3 regions of the Caballeronia sp. J97 genome follow, and region 2 is predicted to be linked to each of the others. Evidence: predicted binding sites of a transcription regulator. Region 2 holds the regulator's gene; each other region holds the start of a gene.
What was found. The regulator FliA, encoded in region 2, starts transcription of late flagellar genes. The targets are predictions, from matches to a motif close to CTAAAGTTTNNNNNNNNNNNGCCGNTA.

Region 1: a site for FliA is predicted at 1,099-1,125, ahead of U4Y90_RS09810 (DUF4088 family protein). Genes of this name have one in related genera too.
Region 3: a site for FliA is predicted at 1,790-1,816, ahead of motA (flagellar motor stator protein MotA). Genes of this name have one in related genera too.

Annotation. Positions count from the first base shown of each region.
Region 1 covers NZ_CAJMZL010000005.1:31,500-34,761, reverse strand. Annotated here, with positions in the region: gene U4Y90_RS09820 (AzlC family ABC transporter permease) at 36-737, shown strand; gene U4Y90_RS09815 (AzlD domain-containing protein) at 734-1,057, shown strand; gene U4Y90_RS09810 (DUF4088 family protein) at 1,212-1,976, shown strand; partial or broken gene U4Y90_RS09805 (ATP-dependent helicase) at 1,973-3,262, opposite strand, start outside.
Region 2 covers NZ_CAJMZL010000013.1:166,890-170,151, reverse strand. Annotated here, with positions in the region: gene U4Y90_RS18615 (aromatic ring-hydroxylating dioxygenase subunit alpha) at 1-135, opposite strand, end outside; gene U4Y90_RS18610 (GGDEF domain-containing protein) at 329-1,423, shown strand; gene U4Y90_RS18605 (RNA polymerase sigma factor FliA) at 1,797-2,528, opposite strand; gene U4Y90_RS18600 (MinD/ParA family protein) at 2,547-3,262, opposite strand, start outside.
Region 3 covers NZ_CAJMZL010000002.1:409,400-412,661, forward strand. Annotated here, with positions in the region: gene motB (flagellar motor protein MotB) at 1-792, opposite strand, end outside; gene motA (flagellar motor stator protein MotA) at 823-1,695, opposite strand; gene U4Y90_RS06300 (helix-turn-helix transcriptional regulator) at 1,954-2,772, shown strand; gene U4Y90_RS06305 (hypothetical protein) at 2,906-3,178, shown strand.

The DNA.
Region 1 (3,262 bases), on a different contig from region 2:
GCGAATTCGCCGCCGGCGCCCGCGACACCATCCCGATGATGATCGGCGCCGCACCCTTCGGCGTGATCTTCGGCACGCTCGTCACCGCAAGTCCGCTCACGCTCTGGCATGGCCAGTTGATGTCGCTCGTCGTATTCGCAGGCTCGGCGCAGTTCATCGCGGTCGGTCTGATCGCATCGCACGCGAGCTTCGCCGTCATCTGGGCGACGACGCTCGTCGTCAATCTGCGTCACGTGCTCTATTCCGCGACGCTCGCGCCTTACGTCGCGCATCTGCCGCGCCGCTGGCGCTGGGCGCTCGCGGGCATCCTCACCGACGAAGTCTTCGCCGTCGCCTACGCGCATTATCAGAAGCGCGCGCCGGGCGAGATCGGGCCGCATTACTTCTTCGGCTCGGGCGTCGCGATGTATCTGAACTGGCAGTTGTGGACGCTCCTCGGCCTGCTGTTCGGCGCGGCGTTCCCCGGCCTGAAATCGCTCGGTCTGGACTTCGCGATGGTCGCGACGTTCATCGCGATCATCGTGCCGCAGCTCGTCGCCGTGCGCTTCGTGGCGGCGGCGCTCGCCTCGGGCGTGCTGTCGTTCGCGTGGCAGGGCTGGCCGTACAAACTCGGCCTGCTCGCCGCGGTGTTCGTCGGCGTCGCTGTCGGCATGGCGCTCACGCTGATGGAAAACCGGCCGCAGTCGAAGGCACAGGGGAAGCATCGCCTGAAAAACGCCAAGGAGCGCACACAATGAACTACGTCACGCTGATCTTCGGCATGGCCGCCGTCACCTTCGTGATCCGCGCCGCCGTGTTCGTGCTGGGCGAACGCCTGCCCTTTCCGCCGATCGTGCGCGCCGCGCTCTCGTTCGTGCCGGTGACGGTGCTCACCGCGATCATCGTCCCGATGACCGTATCGCCGCACGGCGACGGCGCCGAAATCACATGGCGCAATCCGCAGCTCGTCGCGGCGATCGTCGCGATTGTCGTTTGCGCGCTCACGAAGCGGCCGCTTTTGACGATTGCGGTGTCGCTCGCGGTGTTTTTCGTCTGGCAGTTCGCCGTCCTGCGCTAAACGTTTTCCATCGATCGGCTTTCAAAAAGCATCGAAGAATCCTCAAGTTCCCGGATATCGCGCCGATATCAGAAACGAATGGACTCCGTCCCGAGAAGCGGAGCCGCCAGCATTTCCCGCCTTCGGACATCCGGAGGCGGAACCGGGAACCAACATGCGTCAAATCACCCTTTCGTTACGCGACGAGACGATTGCTTCGCTGCAGCGCGATTTCGAAGCGTTCACGCGGCTGTCGCTGAAGCTCGATCCGCAATTCGTCACGCCGTCGTTCGAGGACTTCCTGCGCGCGAAGCTGCTCGACAACAACACGCCGCTCACCGAGCAGGCGGTGCAGCGCATGCTCACGCACGGCCAGTATGCGTGGGCCAAACGCGCGCTCGACAAGGAGTTTCCGGATGTCGTCGAAATCCTGATTCGGCAGGCGGCCGAGCACGGCTTCGCGTTCGCGATCCGCGCCGACTGGACCGCCGAGGATCTCATCAAGGCGTCGCGCGAATGGGCGACGGCCATCGTCACCGAAGCGAACGGCGACGTGTCGCAGGTCGACATGCTTGCCTCCCAGATCAAATCGGCGGCGGCGGACATTCGCGAAGTCGAGGAAAAGATGCAGACGCCCGCATGGCGTCTCGCCGATTCGCTGCGCCAGCGTGTGTACGAAACGAAGATCTCGGTGGAAACGAGCGTCGGCTCGACCGCGCGCGAGAAGCTCGGCGAATTGCGCTGCCTGTTGCGCCTCGGCATCGTCTACGGCTCGATCCAGAAGCAGGAAGCGCAGCAAGTGCTGGAATATCTGCGCGCGTTGCGGCCGGAGCTTTTCATCGAAGAGCCTTACGACGGCTTCACGCGCTTCGCTGCGTGGCTGCGCAGCATCTTCTCGCCGTCGCCGCGCGCGCCGCGGACCTCACGCGCGCCGCGTTAGTCCCACATTCCCTTCAGCCGCGCCGCGATATCGATCTTCGCTTTCGCGGCCGCCGCCAGTCCCGCCGCCGTCGGCGCGGCGGGCGCGATCACCGGCGGCCACGCGGCCGCTTCGAAGCTCTGCATCAGATGCTGCGGAATGAAACGCGTGCGCTGCGCCCACACGTGCCGGTCGCCGAGATGCGTCTGGTTGTGCACATGGAATCGCTGCGGCGTGATGATGTGCAGATCCTCCTTCGCGCGCGTCATCGCGACGTATAACAGCCGCCGTTCCTCATCGATTTCCTCGTCGCTGCCCGTGCCGAGATCGGACGGAATGCAGCCGTCCACGCCGTTCAGCACGAACACGTTGCGCCATTCCTGGCCCTTTGCCGAGTGGATGGTCGAGAGAATCAGATAGTCCTCGTCGAGCATCGGCACGCCGGATTCGTCGCTCGTCGCATCGGGCGGATCGAGCGTGAGTTCCGTGAGAAAGCGCTCGCGCGTGGGATATGTGGACGCGATGCTTTCCATTTGCAGCACGTCGCCGATACGGATCGCGGCGTCCTCGTGATTGCGTTCAAGATGTGGCTCGTACCAGCGGCGGATCATTTCGAATTCGGCGGGGTTAGCCGGATTCGCGGCCGCAGAGCTTCGCCATCAGCCCGACGAAACGCGGCCAGTCCTCACTGGCTTTCGCGGGCGCCTGGAACGCGGCGATCGCGTTCGATGCGACCGTATCGGGCGCGCTCACGCAATCCAGCAAGCGTCCGGCGATGGCCGGTCCGATGCCCGGCATCAATTGCGCGACCCGAAAGCCCGCGACGCGATCGCGCGGATTTTCCGCCCAGCGCAGCACCGCGAGGACGTCCTTCACGTGGACGGAATCGAGAAACTTCAGGCCGCCGAACTTCACGAACGGAATGTTCCGGCGCGTGAGTTCGATTTCGAGCGTCGCGCTGTGATGCGCGGCGCGGAACAGCACCGCCTGCGCCTTCAGCTTCATGCCCGACTCGCGCGCTTCGAGCACTTTCTCGACGACATAGCGCGCCTGATCGGCTTCATCCGCGACGGAAACGACGCGCGGCTTTTGCGCCGATGCCTTGTCGGTCCACAGGTTCTTCGTGTATCGCTCGGACGCGAGCCCGATCACCGCGTTCGACGCCTCCAGAATCGGCAACGTCGAGCGATAGTTGCGATCGAGCGTGACGGTTGCCGCGGGCGGATCGAAATGGCCGGGAAAATCGAGGATGTTGCGCACGGTCGCGCCGCGAAACGAGTAGATGGACTGCGCATCGTCGCCGACGA
Region 2 (3,262 bases):
CGCGCCGATGCTGTCGCGCCACACGACGATCCGCTCATCGGCGACGACAAAACCACGCGCGCCGCCTTCGGGCACGTCCTCGCTATTGCAAACCGGCAGCCATTCGCCAGCCAGAGAAACAGATTCGTCGCGCATCACGGTGAATCAGAAATAGAAGTTCGAAAGCCGTTCTTACACGAATCACAGCGTCTTCGCAAAACGTTGCAAAATAGCGTTCGCTCGCTTCGGTGCAACTCGATGCAATGCCCTGCCACCGATGCCAGGCGAACGGGCCGCATGACATAAGACCAAGAGACCACAGCAAGAAATCACCATCCAGGGGTTCAGTATGGAGCAGGCGCATCAACCGGCACGCCGGACCTATGCCTTTGCATGGTCCGGGCACCGGAATCCCGAACGCGAGCAGGCCACGCTGCGCGTCTGGATGGGAGCGGCGGTTCTGCTGGCCTATGGCACGTTCGCATGGTTTCATCCGTCGCACGATGTCGCGCTGCTCACGCGCGTGATTGCGCTGTACGTGTGTTACGGCGCGTTTTCGCTCCTTGTCGTCAGCCGCATGAGTGCGCCGTCCGTTGCGCGGCTCACCGTCACGACCATCGCGGACCAGTCGATTCTCGGGCTCGCGCTCGCCGCCGGCGGCGCAACCGCACTGCCGATGCTCTGGGTGATGTTCTGGTTTCTCATCGGCTCGGGATGCCGCTACGGCAAGCAAACGCTCGCGGTCTCGTGCTCGACGGCGCTCATCGTCGTCCTCGCTCTTGGAACCTGGCAGCCATGGTGGCGCGCGAATCTGCCCGCCGCGATCGGGCTCGGGCTGAGCGTGCTGGCGGCATCGGTGTATCTGAGCGTGCTCGTCGATCGTCTCGGCAGCGCGAATCGTGATCTCGCGCGCCAGGCTTCCACCGATCCGCTCACGGGCTTATCCAATCGCTACGCGCTGGAGAACATCGTCAATCGCGCGATGGCCGCGCCCGCAGCAGGCGGCGACAACGCCACCGCACTCCTGCTGATCGACCTCGACGGCTTCAAGGAAGTCAACGACACCTACGGCCACGCCGTCGGCGACATGCTCCTGCAGTCCTTCGCGCAACAACTCGCGAGGCGCATGCGCAAATCGGACACCATCGCGCGTCTGGGCGGCGACGAGTTCGTCGTGCTCGCGCATCAGGTGCGCGACCGGGCGGCGGTGCTCTTGGTGGCCGACGGCATTCACTCGGTACTGGGCGCGCTGACATCGGTGCAGGAGCGGCCGGTGTCGGTGTCGGCGAGCATCGGCGCATGCCTGCTTCCCGGCGCGACCACCACGCGTCAGGCCGACATGACCGCCGTGCTGCGCGCCGCCGACCGCGCGATGTATCGGGCGAAAAGTCTGGGGCAGGGCAAGACGGTGTTTGCGGAGCCTCGGGATTTCGAATTGCATTGATGCCGGCTTGCTCTCGCGCTCAGATTTCGACTTCAACAAAATAAGACAACGAAAGGCTTCCTCGCGCTCGTTTGCCTGTACGGTCACCGGTCGCACGTCGCCGCGCTTATGGCAACTTCTGTTCAACATGAAGAGGTGGCAAACGTGACCGAAATGGAACTCGGGGAAAACACCGCCCTTACGTGCAAGAAATATGACTCGCTCTGGGTAAAACGGGTCGGGCCCATCAACCAGATGATGAAGGTTGCGGACGGTTCACGTTGCTGAACGATTCGCTGAGCTGAGCACCGGCTGCCGCTAAAAAGCAAAGCGCGCGAGTCGGATACCGAACCCCGCGCGCTTGCCTGTCTTGAGTGAACAACGGGAGGCGTCGTCAGGCCTCGACGCTCGTCCACGCCTGCTCACGCAGCTTCGCGCGCAGACGCGCGACCGCCTGGCTGTGCAACTGGCACACGCGCGATTCGCTCACTTCCATTACCGCGCCGATCTCGCGCAGGTTCAGGCCGCGTTCGTAGTAGAGGCTCATCAGCAGCTTCTCGCGTTCGGGCAGCTTGTCGATGGCTTCGATCAGCGCGCCGCGCAGGCTATCGTCGAGCAGCGCCGAAAGCGGGTCCGAACGATCGACGCAATAGCGGTCGAGGAACGGCTCGTCGTCGGCGGAGCGATCGAAGTCTTCGTAGTAGATCAACTGGCTGCCGTGCAAGTCCTGCAGCATCGACTGATACTCGGGCAGCGGCATGTTCATGTGCTCGGCGATTTCCGTCTCGCTCGCCGAGCGGCCGAGGTTCTGCTCGACCTTGTGCACCGCCGATTCCACTTCGCGCGACGTCTTGCGCATGCTGCGCGGCAGCCAGTCGTTGGCGCGCAGCTCGTCAAGCATCGCGCCGCGAATGCGCTGGCTCGCGTAGGTCTCGAACTGCGCGCCTTGATCTTCCTTGTAGCGGCTCGCCGCATCCAGGAGGCCGATCATGCCGGCCTGAATCAGATCGTCGAGATCGACGCTCGCCGGCATCTTGGCGACGAGCTGAAGCCCCAGCCGGCGAACGAGCGGTGCATATTTCGTCAGCACGTCCGACTGTGAGAGTTTGCCTTGGGCGTTATACATCTTGGTCACCTATGTTGATCACATCGACGCCGTGCTGCTCATTGCGAAGTCGTGAAGCGCAGCCGCACGATGCGACGCCTCCCGCGCGCCCTGTACAGAGTCGCTAACCGGAATTCGCGCGTCTGCCTGTCCGACCGCCGCGCGCACATAGGGCGCGGGACGCATCGGCCAGTGCAGGAGCTCCGCCGCGATCGCGCGGTAGTCGCGCGCCGCGGCCGTGGCCGGGAACGCTTCGACTGCGCAGCGTGAGAGTTCCTTTGCCCGAGTGACGCGCGCATCCTCGGACACATACCCTGCCTGCACGAGCGACACGGCCAGATACCGGCTCGCGACCCCCGACAGGTTGTCGAACGCGACCGCCGCGTCGGCCGGGTTCTGCACGTGATTGACGAGCACGCGGAACTGGCCGATCGCATGGGCGTAGTGCAGACGCTTCATGCACGCATACGCCTCGGTGATCGCCGACGCGGCCACCCGCGTCACGATGAGAAAGTCATGCGCCTGCGCCGCGAGCGTCGACAGTGCGCCGTGGCGATCGAGTTGCGCATCGATCAGCACGATGTCCGCGGGGCCGTCGAGCAACGCGCGGCATTGACCGGCATCGTGAACGATGCGTTCGTCGCGCGGCGCTGCGATCAGCGAGAAGCCGAACGGCGTGCGCTCGACGGCATCGCCGAGCATGCGGCGGCCCGACATCACCGCGGCGAGCGCGCCCGCGCCTTCGATGCCCGCGA
Region 3 (3,262 bases), on a different contig from region 2:
CGGCAGCACGTCGGCAAGCCCGCGAACCTGTAGCACCTTGCTTTCCTTCATGCCGCCCGCGACCAGCGCACGCCTCGCGGCATTCGCCCGCTCGCTAGAAAGCTCCCAGTTCGAATAGCCCGCCTGATTGCCGGAATAAGCCACCGCATCCGTGTGCCCCGCGATCGACACGCGGTTGTCCACATCGTTCAGCGACGCGCCGATGTTGGTCAGGATCGTCGTCACATAGCTTTCGAGCCTGGAGCTGCCAGAAGCGAACATCGGCCGCTTGAGCGAATCGACGATCTCGATGCGCAAGCCTTCGCTCGTGATCGCGATGCGAATCTGATCCTTGAACGCGCGCAACGCAGGCATCTGTTCGATGAGCGCCATCAGCTTCTGCTTGAGTTGCTGCAGCTTCTGCAAGTCTTCCATCGCGACGGCCGCGCGCGCGATCGACTGCGGCACCGGTTGCGTCTGACTCTTGTTGCCTTCACCGGGGCGCGTGCTCGACAGATCCTTGCCGCCGCCCGTGATGACGCTCGTATGCGCCGAAGCGCCGCCATCGTTGCCGAACAATGCGGAGAGCGGCGTATTGAAGTACTGCTCGATGCCTTCCTTGTCGTACTTCGACGTCGAGCCGAGCAGCCACATCAACAGGAAGAACGCCATCATCGCGGTGACGAAGTCGGCGTAGGCGATCTTCCACGCGCCGCCATGATGGCCGTGGCCGTGCCCCTTCTTCTTGCGCTTCACGACGACGGTCGGCGCAAGCACGGATTGCAGCGGATCGCGTGACGGTTTTTCAGCCATGAGCGTAAGTCCTTTGCGTGTCCGATAACATCAGGAAGCCGACTTCGGCATCTTGGTCGCGCGCACCGCGTCGTCGAGTTCCTTGAAGCTCGGACGATCGGCGGTGAAGAGCACCTTGCGGCCGAACTCGACGGCCACGGTCGGCGCATAGCCGTTCATCGATGCGAGCAGCACGGACTTCACGCACTGAAACGGCTTCGCTTCGGCGGTGCCCTTCGCGTTGAGCAGATCCGCGAGCGGTCCGATGAAGCCATACGCGAGCAGAATGCCGAGGAACGTGCCGACGAGCGCACCGGCGATCATCTCGCCGAGCACCGCGGGCGCGGCGCCGACCGAGCCCATCGTGTGCACGACGCCCATCACCGCCGCGACGATGCCGAAGGCAGGCAGACCGTCCGCCATCTTCTGGATCGCATTCGCGGCGACCGAGCTTTCGGCGTGATGCGTTTCGAGTTCTTCGTCCATCAGGTCCTGCATTTCGAGCGCATTGACATTGCCCGCCGACATCATCCGCAGATAGTCGACGATGAAATCGAGCAGATGATGATCGGCCATCACGTGTTCGTACTTCTGAAAGAGCGGGCTGGACTCGGGCGCGTCGACATCGGCTTCGAGGGCCATCATGCCTTCCTTGCGCGCTTTCTGAAGCAGTTCGTAGAGCAGGGCGATCAGCGAGAGATATTTCTCTTTCGTGTAGCCGCCGCCTTTGAAGGCCTTCGGGATGGATTGCAACGTCTTCTTGAGCGTCGGCGTCGGATTCGATACGACGAACGCGCCGATCGCTGCGCCGAAAATGCACAGCAGCTCGAACGGTTGCACGAGCGCGGCAAGATGACCGCCGACGCCGACGAAGCTTCCGATCACCGAGCCGATGACCACCACCCAACCGATGATGACAAACATGTTTTCTCCGCAAATGTCCGGGCGCCGCGGGCCGTGCGTGCTCGGGATCGAGGCGCGCACGGCTCGCGACGCATTGTTCGCTTGTTGTGGGGCTTATCGGCTCGGAAGTGCCGGAGATTTAGGGTGGCGCGCGCAAGTTTTTCTGCGCAAAGGTTTGCGGGGTAAATCTTACGTTCGTTCGCTGCAGGCTCGAGGGTGTCGGCCGATTACGTCGCGGGTAATGGATCGCGTGCACATGTTTCGTCTAACATCGCTCGCATGAACTCGACCCTCGCACACCCTGTCGTTCAATCGGGCGTCGGCACGCTGTTGCGCGAATGGCGCCAGCGACGACGCATGAGTCAACTCGATCTCGCGGGCGTCGCCGATGTCTCGACGCGTCATCTGAGCTTCGTCGAATCGGGCCGCTCGCTGCCGAGCCGGGAGATGTTGATGCGGCTTTCCGAGCAACTCGATGTGCCGCTGCGCGAGCGCAACACGCTGCTCGTGGCGGCCGGTTATGCGCCGCTGTATCGGGAGCGCGCCCTCGGCGATCCGCAGCTCGACGCGGCGCGGCGCGCTGTCGATCTGGTGCTGAAGGGCCACGAGCCGTATCCCGCGCTCGCGGTCGATCGTCACTGGACGATGGTCGCGGCCAATGCTGCGCTTGCGCCGCTCGTCGCGTCGGCACGGGCGGAACTGCTGGCGCCGCCGGTCAACGTGCTGCGCCTGTCGATGCATCCGCAAGGTCTCGCCGATGCGATCGACAACTGGCACGAATGGCGCGCGCATCTGCTCGCGCGCTTGCGCCGGCAGATCGACGTGTCGGGCGATGCCACGCTCGTCGCGCTCCTTGCGGAACTCGAAGCGTATCCGCCGCCCGCGCATGCGCGGCACGAATCGTGCGTCGAGACAGATCCGGTCGTCGTGCCCTTGCGCATGCGTACGCGGCATGGCGTTCTGTCGTTCTTCAGCACGACGACGGTGTTCGGCACGCCAGTCGATATCACCTTGTCGGAGCTTGCGATCGAAGCCTTCTTTCCCGCCGACGATGCCACCGCGGCCATTCTTCGCGAACTCGCCGCACCGGGACGTTGAGCTTGCGTCGCTGCGCGCGTGCTTACAGAATTGACCCTGGTCCGAATGTGCGGATCAATGAGAAGGCAGGCTGCGTGGCGAGCGGTACGCGGCTTGCGTCACAGCTTTTGTCCAACCAACGCGGAAGACGGCGATGATTCAAACATTCGAGCAAGTGATCGGCGGGCAAAAGATGCAGTTCTGCGCGAGCATCGCGGAAGGCGGCGGCCCGGCGCGCGTCATCATCAGTCGCGCGGATTCGGCGGAGTCGCTCGTGATCGTCGAGGCCAATGGCATCATCGGCGCGATCAAGGCGGAAGTGGAAGCGCCCGCTACGCTCGTCGCCGATGCCGTGCGCAAGGCGCAGCAGGAAGCGCTGATCGAGCGCGCGCTGGAAACCGGCGCCGTGCAGACGACGAGCCTGTAGCGTTTTTTGCCCGTCACGCGCGTAAAAATGCCCGCGCGGCGCATGCGGCCGCGCGGGCATCGCTTTATGCGCCCGATGATCGCT